3 regions of the Streptomyces sp. NPDC059452 genome follow, and region 1 is predicted to be linked to each of the others. Evidence: predicted binding sites of a transcription regulator. Region 1 holds the regulator's gene; each other region holds the start of a gene.
What was found. Region 1 encodes HrcA, which represses chaperone genes, less so after heat shock. Its sites were predicted from a motif close to TTNGCACTCNGNNNNNCNGAGTGCNAA; they were not measured.
Positions count from the first base shown of each region.

Region 2: groL (chaperonin GroEL) is a predicted target of HrcA. The motif match lies at 1,558-1,584, and genes of this name have one in related genera.
Region 3: groES (co-chaperone GroES) is a predicted target of HrcA. The motif match lies at 1,901-1,927, and genes of this name have one in related genera.

Region 1 covers NZ_JBHYVE010000001.1:469,125-472,398, forward strand. Annotated here, with positions in the region: gene ACFW9Z_RS02200 (nitronate monooxygenase) at 1-74, opposite strand, end outside; gene dnaJ (molecular chaperone DnaJ) at 208-1,347, opposite strand; gene hrcA (heat-inducible transcriptional repressor HrcA) at 1,348-2,364, opposite strand; gene ACFW9Z_RS02215 (MBL fold metallo-hydrolase) at 2,528-3,259, shown strand.
Region 2 covers NZ_JBHYVE010000019.1:7,138-10,411, forward strand. Annotated here, with positions in the region: gene groL (chaperonin GroEL) at 1-1,394, opposite strand, end outside; gene ACFW9Z_RS23730 (cold-shock protein) at 1,822-2,028, opposite strand; gene ACFW9Z_RS23735 (MoaD/ThiS family protein) at 2,438-2,716, opposite strand; gene thrC (threonine synthase) at 2,752-3,274, opposite strand, start outside.
Region 3 covers NZ_JBHYVE010000027.1:89,766-93,039, forward strand. Annotated here, with positions in the region: gene ACFW9Z_RS29240 (methyltransferase domain-containing protein) at 1-667, opposite strand, end outside; gene ACFW9Z_RS29245 (polysaccharide deacetylase family protein) at 872-1,792, shown strand; gene groES (co-chaperone GroES) at 2,084-2,392, shown strand; gene groL (chaperonin GroEL) at 2,491-3,274, shown strand, end outside.

The DNA of each region.
Region 1 (3,274 bases):
GGTCCGGAAGCGCCGCCCGCCATGGGGGCCTGCACGATCGGATACCGGCAGAGATCGGTCAACGCGGAGGACATGACCGCATCGTGCCACGTCCGCCGCACAGGGCCGAATCAGCCAAGCGTCCGGCGTGACCGGTTCTCCCGCCGAACGCCGCACCGCCCTCCGGTACGGGACCGGAGGGCGGTGCGGTGAAAGGCGGAAAAGGGCTCAGCGGCCGTTGAAGGCGTCCTTCAGCCGGGAGAAGAGCCCCTGCTGACCTGGCTGGAACTGGCCCAGGGGCCGCTCCTCGCCGCGCAGCTTGGAGAGCTCTCGCAGCAGCCGTTCCTGTTCCGCGTCGAGCTTGGTCGGCGTGATCACCTCGACGTGCACGATGAGGTCGCCCCGGCCGCCGCCGCGCAGGTGGGTGATGCCCCGCCCGTGCAGGGGGACGGACTGGCCGGACTGGGTGCCGGGCCGGATGTCGATCTCCTCGACGCCGTCCAGGGTCTCCAGCGGACACTTGGTGCCCAGGGCCGCGGCCGTCATCGGGATGGTGACCGTGCAGTGCAGGTCGTCGCCGCGCCGCTGGAAGACGGAGTGCGGCAGCTCGTGGATCTCGACGTACAGATCGCCGGGCGGGCCGCCGCCGGGGCCGACCTCGCCCTCACCGGCGAGCTGGATACGGGTGCCGTTGTCGACGCCCGCGGGGATCTTGACGGTGAGCGTGCGGCGCGAGCGGATACGGCCGTCACCGGCGCACTCCGGGCACGGCGTCGGCACGACCGTACCGAAGCCCTGGCACTGCGGGCAGGGCCGCGAGGTCATGACCTGGCCCAGGAAGGACCGGGTGACCTGCGAGACCTCGCCGCGGCCGCGGCACATGTCACAGGTCTGGGCGGAGGTCCCGGGGGCCGCGCCCTCGCCGCTGCAGGTGTTGCAGACGACCGCCGTGTCGACCTGGATGTCCTTGGTGGTGCCGAAGGCCGCCTCCGCGAGGTCGATCTCCAGCCGGATCATGGCGTCCTGGCCGCGCCGGGTGCGCGAGCGGGGCCCGCGCTGCGAGGCCGTTCCGAAGAACGCGTCCATGATGTCCGAGAAGTTGCCGAAGCCACCGGCTCCGAAACCGCCCGCACCGCCGCCTCCGCCGTTGGCGGAGAGCGGGTCGCCGCCGAGGTCGTAGACCTGCTTCTTCTGCGGGTCCGAGAGCACCTCGTAAGCGGCGTTGATCTCCTTGAACCGCTCCTGGGTCTTCGGATCGGGGTTGACATCCGGGTGCAGCTCGCGGGCGAGCCGACGGAATGCCTTCTTGATCTCGTCCTGCGATGCGTCGCGGCGTACGCCGAGTACGGCGTAGTAGTCCGTGGCCACTTACGACTCCGCCAGGATCTGTCCGACGTAACGTGCCACTGCGCGTACCGCTCCCATCGTTCCGGGGTAGTCCATGCGGGTCGGTCCGACCACGCCGAGTTTGGCGACTGCCTCGTCGCCCGAACCGTAGCCGACCGCGACGACGGACGTGGAGGTGAGCCCCTCGTGGGCGTTCTCGTGCCCGATCCGCACGGTCATGGCTGAGTCCGTGGCCTCACCGAGCAGCTTCAGCAGGACGACCTGCTCCTCCAGTGCTTCCAGCACCGGCCGGATCATCACAGGGAAGTCGTGCCCGAAGCGGGTGAGGTTGGAGGTGCCGCCGATCATCAGCCGCTCCTCCGTCTCCTCGACCAGGGTTTCGAGGAGGGTGGACAGGACCGTGGAAACCGTTCCCCGGTCCTCGCTGTCGAAGGATTCCGGCAGCTCCCGCACCAGCTGCGGGACATCCGCGAAGCGGCGTCCGACGACCCGGCTGTTGAGCCGGGCCCGCAGATCCACGAGCGATGCCTCGCCGAAGGGCGCGGGGCAGTCGATCATACGCTGTTCGACCCGGCCGGTGTCCGTGATCAGGACCAGCATCAGCCGGGCGGGGGCCAGCGACAGCAGCTCCACGTGCCGCACCGTCGAGCGGGTCAGCGAGGGGTACTGCACGACCGCGACCTGCCGGGTCAGCTGCGCGAGCAGCCGTACGGTCCGGCCGACCACGTCGTCGAGGTCGACCGCGCCGTCGAGGAAGTTCTGGATGGCCCGGCGCTCGGGCGAGGAGAGCGGCTTGACGCCGGCGAGCCGGTCGACGAAGAGGCGGTACCCCTTGTCGGTGGGGATGCGCCCCGCGCTCGTGTGCGGCTGGGCGATGAAGCCCTCGTCCTCCAGCACCGCCATGTCGTTGCGGACGGTGGCCGGGGAGACCCCCAGCTGGTGCCGTTCCGTGAGCGCCTTGGAGCCGACGGGCTCCTCGGTGCCGACATAGTCCTGGACGATGGCGCGCAGCACTTCGAGTCTGCGTTCACTGAGCATCGCGCACACCTCCAGCTGTGTTCTCCCGGTGCCTGTCTGGCACTCGGTGCGTACGAGTGCCAGCTACCCACCGGTCAGTGTACGGGGGTGGGGTGGGGCCGGGGCAAGGGTGACCGGCCACGCCGCCGCCGGTCGGGGCGGGCCGTCCCGATAGCGTCGTCCCATGGACGCCTCTTGGGAAGACTTCGGCTGGGAGCGGTTGGGCCACGGTATCGGGCGGCGGCGGCTGCCGGGCTGGGACGCCACGGTGGCGCTGGTGGCCGGGACCGGCGGGGTGCTGCTGTACGACACGGGCTCGACCCTGCGCGAGGGCGTCGAGCTGCGGAGGCAGGCGGAGGCGCTGCTCGGCCGGAGGGTGACGCATATCGCACTGAGCCACCCCCACTTCGATCATGTCCTGGGTACGGCGGCGTTCGCGGGCGCACAGGTGTACGGGGCCGTGGGCATCGCCGCCCTGCTGCGGGGCTCGGCGGACGAGCTGGGCGCCTCGGCCGTCCACCACGGGCTCACCGAGGACGAGGCCCACCGGGTGGTGGACACGCTGGTGGTGCCGCACCACGAGGTGACCGGCGAGTGGACGCTCGACCTGGGCGGCGGCCGTCAGGTGCTGCTGGCCAACGTGGGCCCGGGCCACAGCGGCCACGACCTCGCGGTGCTGGTCCCGGGCGCGGACGGGGAGCCTCCGGTGGTGCTCTGCGGGGACCTGGTGGAGGAGTCCGGCGAGCCGCAGGCGGGCGGGGACGCGATCCCCTCGCGCTGGCCCGCCGCCCTGGACCGGCTCCTTGAGCTGGGCGGGGAGAGCGCGCTGTACGTACCGGGGCACGGGGCGGTGGTGGACGCGGCGTTCGTCCGGGCGCAGCGGGGGGCGTTGGCGGAGCGGTTCGGGGTGGGGTGAGGGGGGCTTGGGGCC
Region 2 (3,274 bases), on a different contig from region 1:
TTCTCCACGACGACGCCACCCTCAAGACCACCGTTGACGGCGATCTGCTTGAGCGGGGCCTCCAGCGCGAGCTTCACGGCGTTGGCGCCGGTCGCCTCGTCGCCCGTGAGGTCGAGCTTGTCGAAGACGGCCGAGGCCTGGAGCAGAGCCACGCCACCACCGGCGACGATGCCCTCCTCGACGGCGGCCTTGGCGTTGCGCACCGCGTCCTCGATGCGGTGCTTGCGCTCCTTGAGCTCTACCTCGGTGGCGGCGCCGGCCTTGATGACGGCCACGCCGCCGGCCAGCTTCGCCAGGCGCTCCTGGAGCTTCTCCCGGTCGTAGTCCGAGTCGGAGTTCTCGATCTCGGCGCGGATCTGCTTGACGCGACCCTGCACCTGCTCGCTGTCCCCGGCACCGTCGACGATCGTGGTCTCGTCCTTGGTGATGACGACCTTGCGGGCGCGGCCGAGCAGGTCCAGGCCGGCGTTCTCCAGCTTGAGACCGACCTCCTCGGAGATCACGGTGCCACCGGTGAGGATGGCGATGTCCGCGAGCATGGCCTTGCGGCGGTCACCGAAGCCCGGAGCCTTGACGGCGACGGACTTGAACGTGCCCTTGATCTTGTTGACGACCAGGGTGGAGAGCGCCTCGCCCTCGACGTCCTCGGCGATGATCAGCAGCGGCTTGCCCGACTGCATGACCTTCTCCAGCAGCGGGATCAGGTCCTTGACGCTGCCGATCTTCGAGTTGACGATCAGGATGTACGGGTCGTCGAGCGACGCCTCCATACGCTCCATGTCGGTGGCGAAGTAGGCCGAGATGTAGCCCTTGTCGAAGCGCATACCCTCGGTGAGCTCCAGCTCCAGACCGAAGGTCTGGGACTCCTCGACGGTGATGACGCCTTCCTTGCCGACCTTGTCCATCGCCTCGGCGATCTTGGCGCCGATCTCGGTGTCGGCGGCGGAGATGGAGGCGGTCGAAGCGATCTGCTCCTTGGTCTCCACGTCCTTGGCCTGCTCCAGCAGAGCGGCGGAGACGGCCTCGACGGCCTTCTCGATGCCCCGCTTGAGGGCCATCGGGTTGGCGCCTGCGGCGACGTTGCGCAGACCCTCGCGGACGAGAGCCTGGGCGAGAACGGTGGCGGTGGTCGTACCGTCGCCGGCGACGTCGTCCGTCTTCTTGGCGACCTCCTTGACCAGCTCCGCACCGATCTTCTCGTACGGGTCCTCGAGCTCGATCTCCTTGGCGATGGAAACACCATCGTTGGTGATCGTGGGCGCGCCCCACTTCTTCTCGAGGACGACGTTACGGCCCTTGGGGCCGAGGGTGACCTTGACGGCGTCGGCGAGCTGGTTCATCCCGCGCTCGAGACCGCGCCGTGCCTCCTCGTCGAACGCGATGATCTTGGCCATGTGAAGTGGTCCTCCCGGACAGGGGTGGATTTCTCCGGACCGAGAGGCGCCCGCGACGGACGGCCTGCCTGCGTGGTGGTTCCTTGCCCCACCGCGCCTGCGGGCCTCACCGGCCCGGTCCAAGTTTCTGTCACTCTCACCTGGAGAGTGCTAACGCCAATGATTAGCACTCGACCCCTGCGAGTGCAAGCGTCCCTCGTCGGGCGGGGGCCGGATGCGGACCGGATCCGGACAGAGACCCCGTCGGCCCGGACATCCTGACGGACCCGCACGACCAGGCCCGCACCCCCGTCACGGCCCCTCACGGACACGCACGGACACGCACGGACACGCACGAAGGGCCCGATCCCCTGATCTCTCCGGGGTCGGGCCCTTCGTGCGTGAGTCGTGAGCGGTGTGTCGTCGGCCGGCCGCGCCGGGCTCGGCCTCAGCCGACGGCGAGCTTGACCATGTCGGCCTGGGGCCCCTTCTGGCCCTGCGAGATCTCGAATTCAACTCGCTGACCCTCTTCGAGGGTGCGGTACCCGTCCATCTGGATCGCGCTGTAGTGGACGAAAACATCCGCACCACCGTCGACCGCGATGAAGCCGTACCCCTTCTCCGCGTTGAACCACTTGACGGTGCCCTGAGCCATGCCTAACTCCCCTATTACTGGCCCTTGCACGGGACCGCACTTCGCGGCCCCGGGTCGGAACCCACCCTCCGACAGGAGAGGGTGCGCGGCGCCGTAGCGCGTCGACCGCGGCCGAATGTATCCGCCCAACTGCCCTCTGCAACAGGTCAATCGGACGAGAATTCCGGGCATGGCTGAACACCCGAATATGCGGGATTGCTGAGATTTACGGGCAAGTCGGGCCCGGCAAAGGCCACTTATGCCTCAAGGGGTTCACGCACTTTGGCTACTTCTTATCGGGGCCGGGCGCATTCTCATATGCGGGCGGCACGCGCAGCGAAGGGGGTTTCCCCAACTGTACCGTGCTCAACCATGCAGAATTGCCCCCTCCGCTCTGTGGGGCGGAGGGGGCAAACGGGGTGAGGCGGAGTCAGCAGCCGCCGGCCACGGCCGGGATGATCGAGATACCGGAGCCGTCCGGCGTGGCCGCGTCGAGGCCGCCCTCGAAGCGCACGTCGTCGTCGTTGACGTACACGTTCACGAAGCGGCGCAGCTTGCCCTGGTCGTCCAGGACGCGGGCGGCGATGCCCGGGTGGTCCTTCTCCAGGGACTCGATGACCTCGGAGAGCTTGGTGCCCTCCGCCGGGACCTCGGCCTGGCCGCCCGTGTACGTGCGGAGGATGGTGGGGATGCGGACCTTGACGCTCATGGCGGACGCCTTTCTGGCTGCTGCGGTCGGGATGGTCAGGCGGAGGCGAGGCCCGCGGCGCGGAACGCGTCCAGGCTCGGCTTGATGGTGGCCGTCGCCTGGGAGGTCGCGGAGACCGCGTCGAGCGTCTTGAGCCCGTCACCGGTGTTCAGGACGACGGTGGTCAGCGCCGGGTCGATCACGCCGGCCTCGATCAGCTTCTTGGTCACGCCGACGGTCACCCCGCCCGCCGTCTCGCCGAAGATGCCCTCGGTGCGGGCCAGCAGCTTGATCGCGTCGACGACCTGCTCGTCGGTGACGTCCTCCACCGCGCCGCCCGTGCGGCGGGCGATGTCGAGGACGTACGGGCCGTCCGCCGGGTTGCCGATGGCCAGGGACTTGGCGATGGTGTTCGGCTTCTGGGGGCGTACGACGTCGTGCCCGGCCTTGAAGGCGGCGGAGACCGGGGAGCAGCCCTCGGCCTGGGCACCGAAGATCTTGTACGGCTTCTCCTCGACCAGGCCGAGCCTGATCAGCTCCTGGAACCCCTTGTCGATCTTCGTCAGCTGGGAGCCGGAC
Region 3 (3,274 bases), on a different contig from region 1:
GCGCGATCTTCAGCGCCGCGCGAGGAGCCTTCAGGGCGGCGGCCGTGGCCCAGGACAGGGGCGGTGAGTACGCCTCCGGATCGAAGATCCTGCCGCGTCCGCCCCGCCGGGCCGGGTCCACGAAGACCGCGTCGTACGGAGAGGTGTCGATCTCCGTGACGTCGGCGCACCGCACCTCGATGAGCGAACCCAGGCCGAGCGCCTCCGCGTTGGCGCGGGCCACCTCGGCGGTGAGCGGGTCGCGGTCCACGGCGAGGACGGCGATCCCGGCGCGGGCCAGCGCGATGGCGTCGCCGCCGATCCCGCAGCACAGGTCCGCCACGCTCCGCACGCCGAGCGCGGCGAACCGGGCCGCGCGGTGGGTGGCGACCGAGGTGCGGGTGGCCTGCTCGACCCCGTTGGGCGTGAAGTACATCCGGTACGCGTCCTCCGCCCCGAACTTCGCCACCGCCCGCTGCCGCAGCCGGGCCTGACCCAGGGCGGCCGACACCAGCTCCGCCGGGTGCGTGCGGCGCAGCCGGGTCGCGGTGGCCAGCTCCTCGGCGGGGTCGTGGTCGCGCAGCCCGGCCAGCAGGCGCTCGCCCTCGGGGGTGCGCAGCGCGGCGAAGGCGGCGCGGGCGGGGTCGTCGGCCGGGGTGGCGGGGGTCGATGCGTTCACCCGGCCCATTGTGTCCGGTGCGGGGAGGCGGGCGCCCGGGGGCCGACGCGCGGCTCCTGTAGGCCGACGCGTGCCCCTACAGGCCGACGCGTGGCCCCTGTGGGCCGGTCGGGCGACGGGCCGGGTCCCCTCGCGGTGTCGGGGCCGGAGGCGGGCGGTCGGCTGGCAGGATGCGGCGCCATGCAACTAGTACGACAAAAAGGAAAATCACCCATGAAGCGGCACCGGCCGGTCTCCGTCGTGCTGGCGGCCCTCCTGGCCGCCACCGTCACCTCGGCCTGCGCGGCGGCGACGGCCGACGGCGGCGGTACGGGAGCCCCCGACGGCCCGGCGAAGCCCGCCGCGGGCCAGCAGGGCGAGGCCGCCCCGCAGGCCGCGCCCGCCCTGGACACGTACGCCGAGGAGCTCAAGCGGAAGCAGGCCGCACGGGCCGTGGCCGCGAAGAAGTGGGGGCTCGCCAAGACCCCGCTCGCCGCCCCCGAACCACCGGTGGTGAAGCCGCGCATCACCACCCGTAAAGGGTTCGAGGTCCGGGACGACAAGGGGTTGCCGCCCGTCTTCACCACCGTCCCCACCAAGGAGAAGGTCGTCTTCCTCACCATGGACGACGGTGCGGAGAAGGACCCCGCACTGCTGCGGATGATGACCGAGCTGGACATCCCCTACAGCGCCTTCCTCAGTGACTACGTCACCAACGACAACTACGGGTACTTCAAGGAGATGCAGAAGCGCGGGGTGACCATCAGCAACCACACCCTGAACCACCGCTATCTGCCCGGCCTCTCCTACGCCGAGCAGAAGCGGGAGATCTGCGGCCAGCAGGAGAAGATCCTCAAGCACTACGGGAAGCGGCCCACCCTCTTCCGCCCGCCCTACGGCAACTACAACCGCGACACCCTCGTCGTCGCCAAGTCCTGCGGCATCACCGCCGTACCGCTCTGGTCCGCCGAGGCCTTCGCCGACCACATGGAGTGGCGCGAGTGGGACCGCGACCTGCACCCCGGCGACATCGTCCTCACCCACTTCCGGGGCAAGAACGCCTGGAAGGGCACGATGCCCGACATGATCCGCCTGGTCATGAAGACCATCACGGACAAGGGCTACGCGGTGGCGAAGCTGGAGGACTACGTCTGAGAGGACTGCGTCCGGGAGGTCGGCCGACCCTGCGGCCGACCCGGCGGCCGGGATAGCGGCTGGGATAGCGGCTGGGATGGCGGCCAGGGGCGGCGCGGGGGTGGTGAATTGGCACTCCGCTTGACCGAGTGCTAATCGCGGTCATAGTCTCGGGTCTGGCACTCCCCCCTGGAGAGTGCCAGCACCACACTGTGCGACAGGGCAGGTCCGGCACCCGCGACGACGGATCGGTCTGGTCGCCGCCCAATGACTGCTAAACCCCGTGAGATCTCCGAAGGGGGAGACCGGATCGTGTCGACCACCAGCTCCAAGGTTGCGATCAAGCCGCTTGAGGACCGCATTGTGGTCCAGCCGCTCGACGCCGAGCAGACCACGGCCTCCGGCCTGGTCATTCCGGACACCGCGAAGGAGAAGCCCCAGGAGGGCGTCGTCCTCGCCGTGGGCCCGGGCCGCTTCGAGAACGGCGAGCGCCTTCCGCTCGACGTCAAGACCGGCGACGTCGTCCTGTACAGCAAGTACGGCGGCACCGAGGTGAAGTACAACGGCGAGGAGTACCTCGTCCTCTCGGCCCGCGACGTCCTCGCGATCGTCGAGAAGTAATTCACCCACGTTTGCTTGTGTTCTGCGCCCCTGGCCCCCTGCGAAATAACTAGCCGGGCGGCGAGGGGCGCAGTTCGTTCGAGAGGGAAGTACAGCCCATGGCGAAGATTCTGAAGTTCGACGAGGACGCCCGTCGCGCCCTTGAGCGCGGCGTCAACAAGCTTGCCGACACGGTCAAGGTGACGATCGGCCCCAAGGGCCGCAACGTCGTCATCGACAAGAAGTTCGGCGCTCCCACCATCACCAACGACGGTGTCACCATCGCGCGCGAGGTCGAGCTCGACGACCCGTACGAGAACCTCGGTGCCCAGCTCGTCAAGGAGGTGGCGACCAAGACCAACGACGTAGCGGGTGACGGCACCACCACCGCGACCGTCCTGGCCCAGGCGCTCGTCCGCGAGGGCCTGCGCAACGTCGCCGCGGGCGCCTCCCCGGCCGCCCTGAAGAAGGGCATCGACGCCGCCGTCAAGGCCGTGTCCGAGGAGCTTCTCGCGACCGCGCGCCCGATCGACGACAAGTCCGACATCGCCGCCGTGGCCGCGCTCTCCGCGCAGGACACCCAGGTCGGCGAGCTCATCGCGGACGCGATGGACAAGGTCGGCAAGGACGGTGTCATCACCGTCGAGGAGTCCAACACCTTCGGTCTGGACCTGGAGTTCACCGAGGGCATGGCCTTCGACAAGGGCTACCTGTCCCCGTACATGGTGACCGACCAGGAGCGTATGGAGGCCGTCCTCGACGACCCGTACATCCTGATCCACCAGGGCAAGATCGGCTCGATCCAGGAGCTGCTGCCGCTGCTGGAGAAGGTCATCCAGGGCGGCGGCTCCAAGCCGCTCCTGATCATCGCCGAGGACGTCGAGGGCGAGGCGCTCTCCACCC